DNA from 3 places in the Paenibacillus sp. WG02 genome. Region 3 is predicted to be linked to each of the others. Evidence: riboswitches for the same ligand, from Rfam matches in the RefSeq annotation. Region 3 holds a riboswitch; each other region holds the start of a gene.
What was found. Region 3 has a riboswitch for cyclic di-GMP ahead of ACBP55_RS24465 (diguanylate cyclase domain-containing protein). Riboswitches for the same ligand answer to the same signal wherever they lie in the genome.
Positions count from the first base shown of each region.

Region 1: another riboswitch for cyclic di-GMP. It lies ahead of ACBP55_RS28475 (hypothetical protein); the one in region 3 lies ahead of ACBP55_RS24465 (diguanylate cyclase domain-containing protein).
Region 2: another riboswitch for cyclic di-GMP. It lies ahead of ACBP55_RS14035 (response regulator); the one in region 3 lies ahead of ACBP55_RS24465 (diguanylate cyclase domain-containing protein).

Region 1 is NZ_AP036016.1:6,283,425-6,287,272, forward strand. Features, by position in the region: gene gloA2 (SMU1112c/YaeR family gloxylase I-like metalloprotein) at 1-291, opposite strand, end outside; gene ACBP55_RS28470 (exopolyphosphatase) at 368-1,282, opposite strand; gene ACBP55_RS28475 (hypothetical protein) at 1,419-1,724, opposite strand; cyclic di-GMP riboswitch class I at 1,827-1,921, opposite strand; gene ACBP55_RS28480 (MDR family MFS transporter) at 2,033-3,256, opposite strand; gene ACBP55_RS28485 (hypothetical protein) at 3,656-3,848, shown strand, end outside.
Region 2 is NZ_AP036016.1:3,174,404-3,178,251, forward strand. Features, by position in the region: gene ACBP55_RS14025 (S-layer homology domain-containing protein) at 1-560, shown strand, start outside; partial or broken gene ACBP55_RS14030 (winged helix-turn-helix transcriptional regulator) at 723-1,075, shown strand; gene ACBP55_RS14035 (response regulator) at 1,226-1,588, opposite strand; cyclic di-GMP riboswitch class I at 1,718-1,806, opposite strand; gene ACBP55_RS14040 (DUF2294 domain-containing protein) at 2,138-2,485, shown strand; gene ACBP55_RS14045 (ABC transporter substrate-binding protein) at 2,746-3,848, shown strand, end outside.
Region 3 is NZ_AP036016.1:5,324,125-5,327,972, forward strand. Features, by position in the region: gene ACBP55_RS24450 (electron transfer flavoprotein subunit beta/FixA family protein) at 1-399, opposite strand, end outside; gene ACBP55_RS24455 (GNAT family N-acetyltransferase) at 739-1,161, opposite strand; gene ACBP55_RS24460 (HAD family hydrolase) at 1,203-1,853, opposite strand; cyclic di-GMP riboswitch class I at 2,060-2,152, shown strand; gene ACBP55_RS24465 (diguanylate cyclase domain-containing protein) at 2,215-3,207, shown strand; partial or broken gene ACBP55_RS24470 (putative bifunctional diguanylate cyclase/phosphodiesterase) at 3,232-3,848, shown strand, end outside.

The DNA.
Region 1 (3,848 bases), 960 kb from region 3:
GCCCTTACTTTCTAGTTCTTTAACGCTTTGGTCCATATTATGTACGACAAAAGCCAAATGCCTAAGGCCCCTTGCCTCAGGCTGGTTAACTCGCAGCGGAGGGTTCGGAAATGAAAACAACTCGATCTGCTGTTCGGTCTTCCCGATGCGCAAATCCAATTTATAGGAGTCACGTTCTGCACGATACGTTTCGTGTATGACCGTTAATCCAAGTAAATCGACATAGAAGTGTTTCGATCGCTCATAATTTGAGCTAATGATTGCCACATGATGAATTTGTGCTAACTCCACTCCATTCCCCCCTGTCCCCATTTAGTGAAAAACCGCATTCCGGGAACTCCCCATCCTGCGGTCCGTTGCATTCATTTTATCCGTCTGTTCTCATCGTTTCAACAATTTTCTTCAAAACTTCCTCAGCCTGCACATAGTCAACTTGGCAAGTACCAGCTGCATGATGACCGCCTCCGCCATTTTGGAGCATCAAGTTACCAATATTCGTTTTCGACGTACGATTCACAATACTGTGACCACAAGCAAAGACGCAGTTTTGTTTATTTCGGCCATCGACGACCCAAATTGAGATATTTTGCTCCGGATACAGCGCATACACCATGAACCGGTTCCCTGGATAGATGGTCTCCACATCACGAAGGTCTGTAATAATAACATTGCCTTCCGTCCGCGTATAGGTTTGAAGCATATCACGATATAAGGCATCTAATTCAAAATAACGCGCCACACGCTCTTTCACATCCGGCAATTCCATGATCTCATGAACGGACATCGTTGCACAGTGCTCCACAAGCTCTTCCATCAATTGATAATTACTGATCCGATAATCGCGATAGCGCCCTAAGCCCGTTCTAGCATCCATGATAAAAGATAATAGGTCCCATCCGCTCGGATTCAAAATATCTTCTTTACTGAATTGTGCCGAATCCGCTTTATCCACCCCGCGCATAATATCATCGATATCGCCGAACGTCTCCCATCCTCCATAGTAATCATAAACAACACGTGCCGCACTTGGCGCGATTCGGGTCTCCCCTTTGAATTCAACCTTCTCACCCATCCGTTCAAGTTCACTGGAATGATGATCGAACCACAAGCCACAGCCCGCTACATAAGGGACATTGGCCAAAATATCGTTTTCCGAAACCTCAATCAAACCGTCCTGCATATCTTTGGGATGGACGAATTTCATTTCATCCACCATGTTTAACTTTTTGAAAAGCATCGCACATACTAAACCGTCAAAATCCGAACGTGTGATTAATCTCATGCTATGTATCCCCCTAATAATAGTTCCTAAGCACTACTTAAATCTATGAATTCCATTATATCAGCACTTGTCAATTTGTGACAATGATTTTGTCTTTACATTTTCCTTACAGCTAGAAACAAAAAAAACAGTACACCTAGATAGGCTGTACTGTTCTTAACTTGGATGATAAACATTGATAAAGCCTTGTCAAAAATGCTTCAATTTGCGGCATCGGCGGCATTTTTACAGATAGCTTAACTTCGCCCTTCCAGTAGAAAATCAAGATGCTATTGTTTCTCCCGTGAAACATTTCTACATCCCAACAAGCTTCATTTAACGCGTATTCTTCCCGATTAATCATGAGTTTTGGTCCATCCGTGGAAGGCACCAAACGGGCAACATGATTACCACATAGCGAAGTCACTTTTTGTTCTTCTTGTAGTATTCCTTCAGATTGCATGCTGCTGGATCCTCCTTTTATTTTTACGTAAATTTGTTATGACAGAGAAAAACCCCACCATAGTGAACCGATCGGAGGGGTTCTGATGTTGATACCCAATCGTTCGGCGGCTGGCTGGCTGCGAGTCCGGTTTGCAGGACAAGGAAGCCCCTTTAGCTTTGCGTCACTGGCTTTCGCCAGCTTTGCCTTTGTCGAGATGTCTGACTAAATGCCTGAAGAGCTACGAGCAATAAATATCTACACTCTCAAGGATACGGGAACTCGTTTTGAAATCGAATAGTTCCTAAGAACTAATTTTGCAATATTTTTCAAAAATTTTCTTTTTTCGACGTATTATTCACTGATATTTGACGAATATTGCCTTTCCAGTAGAAAATGGATCCCGCAATCGTAAGAACGGCCATAAGAACATACAACGTATTTCCACCAAAAGAAACGAGCAAGAACCCACCTACCCAAGGTCCAATAAAGTGGCCTATGTTTGTTAATGTTTGAGCGCCAAAATATGTGCCACGCATATGCTCGGGAGCTAATTTGTCAATCAACATATTAGCAGCGGGGTAATTTAGAATCTCGCCAAGGGTGAAAATACCCATCGAAATAATAAGCCATACCAACGAGTGGGAAAAGGCAAAGCCAACATCCCCTAACGCAAACATTAGGTTGCCAACAATAATGGCAGTAAGTGGCGTGTACTTTTCGGCCCAACGAGTAAGTGGAATCTGCATGGCAATAACCACTATGGCATTCACACTCATTAAGATCGCAAACATTTTCACACCATCTACAAAGTTGCGCTCCAAATATTGCGAAAGTGTCACCATCACCTGGGAGTAACCGATTGCTCCAATAATACCGCCAAGGATGTACAAGCGAAAAGTCATATCACTTCGAATCACTCGCAAAGCAGAACCAAAGGTAACCGAAGATTTCTTCTCACCCTCGATTTTCTTGATGCCAAAAGCGATGAGCAGTGCGTAAAGTGTGACCGCATAAATAAAATAAATGGTTCCAGTAATGAGAAAAGGCAGCGCACCATTCATCGTAGCGAAAAAAGCACCCAAAAGTGGTCCCACAGCAACACCAACATTGATAGCCATATACCGCATCGAAAATACTTTAAGTCTTTTCGCAGGTTCTGTAAGGTCTGCCATCAACGCCTGTGAAACGGGCTCATAAAAGGAGCGGCACAAGCCGTTCAGCATATTGAGCAGCATAAACAGGATGGGTAATTTAACCACGCCAAAGCCTAAGAACACGAACGCCCAGCCAAAAAGAGCAGCCAGCATGATAATGCGCCTTCCGAATCGGTCCGACAAGGTGCCCCCGATAAAACCGCCTACGGTCCCAGCCAAGGAACCCATACCGATGACAATTCCGATCATCACCGCACTCATCGACGTATGCCTAGATAAATAAATCGCGAGAAAAGGCAAGCTCATGGAGGACGCAGCCCTAGCCATTACGGTTCCAAGAATTAACGTATGTACAATGGGATGATAAGAACTTAGAAAACCACGTAACCGATTCATTTGAAAGGACTCCTATCGCTGCTTAATTTACCGTAGGTCAAAGAAATCGACACCGAATTTCAATTATACACGAAAAATGACGATATGTGTCTCCAATTTATTCTAATTTTCGAAACTGTGGAGATTGGGCGTTCGGGTTCGTGGCAGGATGGTTGGGGTTGGGGTTGATTCGCGACAAGCATTGATGCAAAAAGTACATCAAAATTTGTTAAAAGTGACACTTTGGGCGAGTAATCATGCATTTTGTACATCAAATTCAGACTGAATCTGGCTTTTGAGCCTGAATCGGTTAATTTTGATGTAGTTTTTGCAGCTTCTGCCTAGCGAAGGGGTAGTTTTAGCAGAAATACCTGCACTTTTTGCATCAAGTTACAGACTGCGGGAGGCTAGAATGTCTTCTTGGGTAAGATGGTGGGGGCCGGCGTAAGAGATATCACCATTTGTGGAAACTGGCGGGGATCAACTACTGAAAGGTGGCAAGCCTCAGCCTCCTTCTGCCGCCAAAAGAAGCAATATGACCGGCAAGGCGATCAGCCTGTTCTGAAGATCGCGGGGAACGAGGAGCCTCTATTTCGGTTATTATATCGATATT
Region 2 (3,848 bases), 2.1 Mb from region 3:
CTAATCCCCAATCTACTTTGGGAATTACCGTTTGGTCGGCTAATGACAGCGGTAAACTGAACCAAAAACAAACGTTCAGCAACATTACGTTACTGGATCAGTACGGTAACAACGGCTTTAAAAATAGTTCCGTGTTCCGTGTTGCTCCTGTATTCGGTATTCAATTTTTCATAAGCAATGTCAAGTGGGCAAATGATAATATTGTACCGAATTCAGGGTATATCAATGTTGAGTACAACGCTACCGGCGTAAACAACGTAAACGGGAAATCAAATGCTCCATATTCACTAGATGGAGACGCAACAACAGGATACCGTTTTCCTAAAGATGATAAAGATATCGGTGCATTAATTGGTAAAGATGTAGACCCTACCGACTGGGTATTCTCTACAGTAAATGATAGAATCAGACTTACTCGCGGAGACGCCAAATACGTCTACGTACCAGCTAAATCCGCTATTGATGGATCACCTGTAGAAGTTTCTTCATTTACGGTAACCATGATTACAGCGAGCGGCAAATCAATCTCGGTTGATGTATACCCGGATCCAACAAAGTAATTACTAGGTAATACAAGTATTTGCAATAAAAAGGGAGGTTGCGTCAAGCAATCTGCCTTTTTTCTGTTTATCCAAGAGAAGCAGCGGCTTTCTCGTATTTTACTAAAGGGACTTAAGAAAAGTTACTTTTGTGATATGATTGGCTAAATCGATTGTTTTTTAATGGAGGATTTTTCTATGAGCGTTGTTGAACCTATCGAATTAACCAAAGGAACACCAGGCGTGCCTTGTCCCATTGCAAAACACTTGATGTGATTGGGACGAAATGGACCTTTTTAATTATTCGGGACCTTCTTATCGAAGGTACGCTGCGATTCAGCGAACTACTGAAATCTATGGATGGCATTAGTCCCAAAACGCTCTCGCTCCGTCTTAAGGTGCTAGAAGAACATAGAGTAGTGGAACGGAAAGTATTTCCCGAAGTACCTCCTCGCGTTGAATATACGTTAACGGAAAAAGGAAAGAGATTGGAAAGCATTTTTGTTGAATTAAAGAGATTTGGAATAAGTTTGTAAAAGATATCTAAAAAACCGTTCAAAGAAAAAAATCACACAGGGGCACATAAAACAAAAAAATGAGGTGGCAAGGAATTCTTGCTTTCTCATTTTTTTTGTTTTTTATGTTTTCAATCGATTGTAAGGGATAGTCACCCGACTTCCAACTAGCTATATATTCAGTACCTTTTTTACAGCTTCAGCTACTCTGTCTTTATCAAAAGGCTTCACAATAAAATCTTTAGCGCCAAGGGTGATGGCCTCAATAACAAATGATTGTTGCCCCATTGCGGACACCATAATGATCTTTGAATCGCTATTGTAATTCTTTATTTCCTTTAAAGCAGTAATACCATCCATCTCGGGCATTGTAATATCCAACGTAATGATGTCAGGAGAATGCTGTAAGAAAAGAGAGATTGCCTCAAGTCCATTCGATGCTTCCGCTACAATTTCATGCCCAAGTTCTAAGAGGATGTTCTTAATCATCAATCGCATAAACATAGAATCATCTACAACCATTAGTCTCGCCATTATAATTATCACCTTTCAGGGGGACTTTCTACCTAGCTGTTTACTGTTATAGATGGCTACAATAATTCGTTACATAAGAAAAACTCCCCATATTAGAAGAATAAGGGGAGTCGTGGATATATCCCTTCCTTCGGTAACTGGCAAGCATAGCGAAGTAATTCGCCTTAGCTCCTGTAGCTTTGCGTCACTAATTTTCATTAGCTTTGCTCTTATCGTATAACAGAAGAATTGCTATTTTTTTAAGTATACCACTCTAGTTACTAGTAATAAAGTACTAGTGGTAAAGGAAGTGATCATTCCTGAATAATATACACATTCTAAGGGAAAAATGCATGATAAGCATGAAGTACCTGTAAGCAAGATCCAACATTTGCATCAAAATTTGTAAGACATTCGGGAAATTGGATCATTTAGATGAGTTGTAGTTAAATAATGCCCTTTTTTAGTGAGAAAGACGAACGATTCTCTTGATTAATTCTGAAATCCTATGTATTATTAAGATAGATTTTACATGCATAAGGGTTGATAATTAATCTTGAAGGTGATTCCATGCCACAACTAGATTCTAATGAATACAAGAAGAAGCTGTGTCACCTCTATAACGAAATATCCAAAGAGCTGTTCGGGTTTGGGACAACACTGCTGAAGGTTTCAATTGAACAAAACATTATTACTTTTCATGCCAAGCATCGCCGCTCACCGCGTTCAACCGCATTAGAAGGCGAGGCGCCAACGCTCAAACACGAAGTCGATTTTTATATGTCCTCCATATATAAGAAGAGAATCCGGGAAAGGCTGGAGCAAGAACTTGGCTTATCCATGGATGCCGTATTAAGGGACTATGATCCGCCGACGCAATGGGCAATAACGAATATTATTCTTAAACAAACCGAATAGTTTGATCGACGGTGTTCTCTTTTGATTTATCTTAAGAGGAAACCACATGTATACCAATAGATGTCACTTTGCATTGTTTACAATGAAGAGTGCTCTTGATTAGAAGCTTCTTTCTAACAAGGGTACTTTTCTTTTTTTTTTCATATTGCATTTAGATCGAGACGCGCATAGATATAGGGTCTTGAAGAATACTAGTAAAAATTTAACAGGGGATTCACGCATTAAAATCATACATGATAAAACTGGGAGGACGATGAATAATGAAACAAAAAATGGTTCGTGGTTTAATTTCTTTATCTGTAGTAGGACTAGCCTTGACAGGTTGCGGCACAGCGCCTGCGAAAGACCAGAGCAATACAAGTGGAGCTACAACAGCACCCACAGCAGCTGCCACAGCGGCATCCAAAGGGGAACCTACAACTTTAGTCATTTCCACCTGGGGGTTTTCGGATGACTTCTTCAAGAAAGAAGTGTACGCGCCGTTTGAGAAAGAGCATAACGCAAAGATTGTTCTGGAAATAGGCAATAACGCAGAACGTTTGAACAAAGTGAAACAAGGCAGCTCGAGCGTGGATCTCATTTATTTATCTGACTATTACGCACAACAAGGAATTGAAGCGGGACTTTTCGATAAAATCGATCGCAGCCGCATTCCGAATTTGAAAGACATCTATGATTTGGCCAAGGCGCCACTGGGTGAAGATTACGGTCCTGCCTACACAGTAGGTCGACTCGGTATTGCCTACAATCCGAAAGCAACTACCAAAGAGATCAAGTCATGGAGCGACCTCTGGAGTCCTGAGCTTTCCAAGAAGCTGACTCTTCCTAACATCACGGCTACAACAGGCCCAATGGTCTTGGATGCAGCATCTGTGGTTGCGGGCAACACGACTTTTAACGAAGATCAAGCTTTTGCTAAAGTTAAGGAACTGAACAAAGGAGTCGTTAAATACTACGGCCAAACCTCCGAATTCGTTAACATGTTCTCGCAAGGGGAAATTGCAGCGGGTCCTATCATGGAAATGTATGTGAAGGATTTGAAAGCGGCTGTGCCAGAAACGAAGTTCGTCTCCCCGCAAGAAGGAGCTTATGCCGTTATGAACACGGTCAACGTGATTAAAGGTAGTAAAAATAAGCAGCTGGCTGAGGATTTCATCAACTGGCATTTGAGCAAGGAAGTGCAGGAGAAATCAGCGAAAGCGAAAGTAGATTCACCTGTAAACACGACACTTCAGCTTTCGCCTGAAGAAGCTACGGGGATTACCTATGGCGCAGACGTTGTGAGTAAACTTCGTAAATTGGATATGAAATTCGTTAATCAGAATCTAAAGGGATGGATTGCCCGTTTTAACAAGGAAGTTGC
Region 3 (3,848 bases):
AACTTGCCCCGTGTCGCCGTCCAGCGTTTGTTTGCCGCAAAAAACAATATCCACCGGTCCCCACGTTTCAGCAATTTTGCGGATGGTTCGGGCAACAACGTACGATGTCGCCAGCGTGTCCGCTCCCGCGAAGCCGCGATCCGTCACCAACACAGCATCATCTGCCCCGAGGGAGATGCATTCCTTTAAACCTTTCTCCGCAGGCGGAGGTCCCATTGTTACTACTGTAATCCTTGCACCTTGTTCATCCTTAATACGGAGCGCCTCTTCCAGCCCGTGCATATCATAGAAGTTCACGATACTTGGGACACCTTGGCGAATTAACGTATTATTTTTGGGGTCAATGCGAATTTCTCTAGAGTCAGGTACCTGCTTGATACAAACGACAATATGCAGCATCTCTGCACCCTCCTATTTCTTAGAAAACTTACTTGCACATTCGACAGCAAACGGATCGGAGCTTGTCAGCATTGTGAATTTTGTCACTTAAAATGACGAAACGAAATCGCTTTCACTCTTTTTTTTAAGTTAATAATCTAAAACAATATATGCGAAAAGCCTGCTAACATGACACTTAATTTAGTCCAACGCTTAAAAGTAATCTTATCGATGTAACCTAGCAATTGAGTTGGAGGTGGCGTTTAGCCACGAACGCACATGCTGGACGCAACACAAAAAGGACCTGAGTCGACGGTCGACGACTCTGGTCCTTTTTAAAAGAGATACATCTATACAAACCTACTCCTCTTCCGCTTCTTCCACCTCATACGTACATAGGAAACGTTCTACACCGGGATACTTCTCCCCGAGGCTGCGGATGACGAACCCAATATTTCGATAAAATTGGACCGACTCTTCATCCGTTTCTGCCACGATTCGAACCGGATGCATATCTTCAATAATTTCAAGGATGATCCCTCGGCCAAAGCCTACCCCTCTGCTCTCCGGTTCAACGGCCAGATGAGTGATCGTCATCTCCTGATTATCATTCAGTTCAAAGCCGATAATGCCCACCATGATACCTTCGGATTCATACCCAAACAGCCAAAGATTTGCATCATTTTCATAACTCTCAAGAACCGGTTGAAGCGCCTCCGGATCAGGGAAAACACTGTAACTAAGCAGTTCTTGTATGTCATTTTCGTTGAGTCGGGATTTCACATTTACTAACATCTTTATTCACTACTTTCATTAATCGTTATCTACACATAATCTAACAACTTAAGCAAGCTGTCAATATTCGCTATAGGTGTAATCCCCTTCTCCTTCATCAAGTGATCGTTGGTCCCATAACTAATAAAGGGGATTCCAGCATCTATGGATGCTCTGCCATCTATCCACGAATCTCCGACCGATATCCATTCTCGCTCATGAATTTGAGGAAAATGCTGCTTGGCGGCTAAGTATCCGGATGGAGAGGGTTTCATCGCTGCCATTTGCTCTCTTCCGATAATCAAATCAAAGTATGGATGAATTCCGGTCTCTTCCAGCGCATGAACCGCGGACTTGTACGAATTGTTTGTCACAATAATCAGGACATAGTGCGACTTTAAAATCATTAGAAGCTCGGAAACATGGGATTCCAGACCTGCGCCCTCCATACCTATTAGTTCATGATGAACGACCATTTTCATCACTTCTGTATAGGTCTCTTCAGGCATCCCCTTCGCTTTCACATACGCAATCATGGTTGACGTGGTATGCTCTTGAATCGGAAAATCAACCGGTAATAGATCATTCTCGGTAAGGAAGTCTGCCACTTGCTTTTTCATCATTTGGAAATTAATTCTCGACCTCAGCAGCGTATTATCCATATCAAAAATAATGCCTCGAACTTGGCTTGATTTATTCATTAAGCCTCACCTATCCATCTCTAGAACTACAAAATATTTAAGAAATTAGCATTATAAATTATTCTTAGTTGAATTCGACATTTTTCGCTATTTATATGCAAATACCGCTATAGACACGTCATTTTCAACTAATTATAATGAGGCGTATTAACTGGTATTTAAGCTTTTCGCAACATTTACCAGTGCCTTTTGAACTACATATATGGAATCGTTAAAAGCAAACCATTGGAAACAATGCGACGCAAAGCCATGACCTAAGGCATCCCTAACTTGGATGCTATGGACGACAGGTTACCGAGTCAAGGAGTTCATCCTTTCATTCGGGATGGACTTTTTTATTTATACGAAATGAGGTTGATTCATGCATCTTACGCTGATAGATAATTATTTGATTTACCTCATGCTGCTAGTGCTCATTATTTCAATCATTGCTCTTTACATATCCTTTAGTAACAAAACAGCACTCAACGCTTCCATACTAGAGTCTGCTATCGATTGTATCATGATGTTTAATACAAGTGGAAAGATCATTGCATTCAATCCGGCGGCTGAAGCGATTTTTGGTTACGAACGCAAAGAAGCTTTAGGGCTTACGTTAATCGATTTTCTTTTTGAAAAAGATGGCCAGGAGACAACCTTCTTAAATCTGCTATTCACAGCCAAAGACGAAACGATTATCGGTAAGCGAATCGAATTGAAAGCCTATCGTTCGGATGGCAGCGTATTTCCCGCAGAAATAACGATGACGAGCTCTTCGTATAAAGGAATGTATGTCTATACAGCTTATATCCGCGATTTAACAGAGAAAAAGAAGTCCGAGGAAATCGTACATCAACTAGCCTACTTTGATCTGCTGACAGGGTTGCCGAATCGCAACCAGTTCAATCAGCTTTTCCATGATGCGTTAAACAACGCCAAACAACATAATCAGAGCTTAGCTCTGCTTTTCCTTGATGTAAATCGGTTTAAGCTCATCAACGATACGTTAGGCCATCACTTAGGAGATCTTGTTTTGAAGAAGTTCTCCGCATTGCTTTCGGAAAGTTTGTTAGCTCAAAGCATTGTCTCTAGACTAAGCGGCGATGAATTTGTGATTTTGTACCCGCTAGGCAATCAGAAGTCAGCTGCTGTGCAAGCCGAAAGAATCATTCAACAATTGGAAGCTCCTTTCCAAATCGACGGGCGCAATGTTTTTGTTTCCACCAGTATTGGTATCTCTTTGTATCCGATCGATGGAGAAGATCCCGAGGTTCTACTGAAAAATGCCGATCAAGCCATGTATATGGCCAAAGAACGCGGAGGAAACCATTATTATTTTTATAAACAGGAAATGAGTGTCCTTTATTCGAGGTGAAATGCATGCGAACAATCCCTCCGAACAGCCATAGAACATAATGAGCTCATCTTGATGTACCAACCCAAATTCAATATTCCTTCCGGCAAAATAATCGGTGTCGAAGCTTTACTGCGTTGGGATAGCCATAAGTTAGGCAGTGTCTCGCCGAAGGAATTTATTCCGATTGCAGAAGAATCCGGACAAATTATTGCCATCGGAAAATGGGTTTTACAAACTGCCTGCCTACAAATGAAAAAATGGCAATCTGCGGGTATGGAGCCTGTTCCAATTGCAGTCAATCTATCCGCTGTCCAGTTTCATCAAGAAGATTTGGTGACCATGATACTCGATATTCTGCATCAAAACGAGCTGGAAGCACAGTATTTAGAACTCGAAATTACCGAAAGTGTATCGATGAATAACGGCCGTAACATCATGGAAAAGCTTTATGCTTTACGGCGCAAGGGAGTTAAAATCGCTGTCGATGATTTCGGAACTGATTACTCATCCTTAAGCTTTTTACAGAATTCTCCTATCAATACTTTGAAAATTGATAAATCGATCGTTCAAGATATTTCCACCAGTATATCTGCATCTTCTATCATTGAAGCTATAATGGCCATGTCACATAGTTTAAACAAGAATGTCATTGCAGTAGG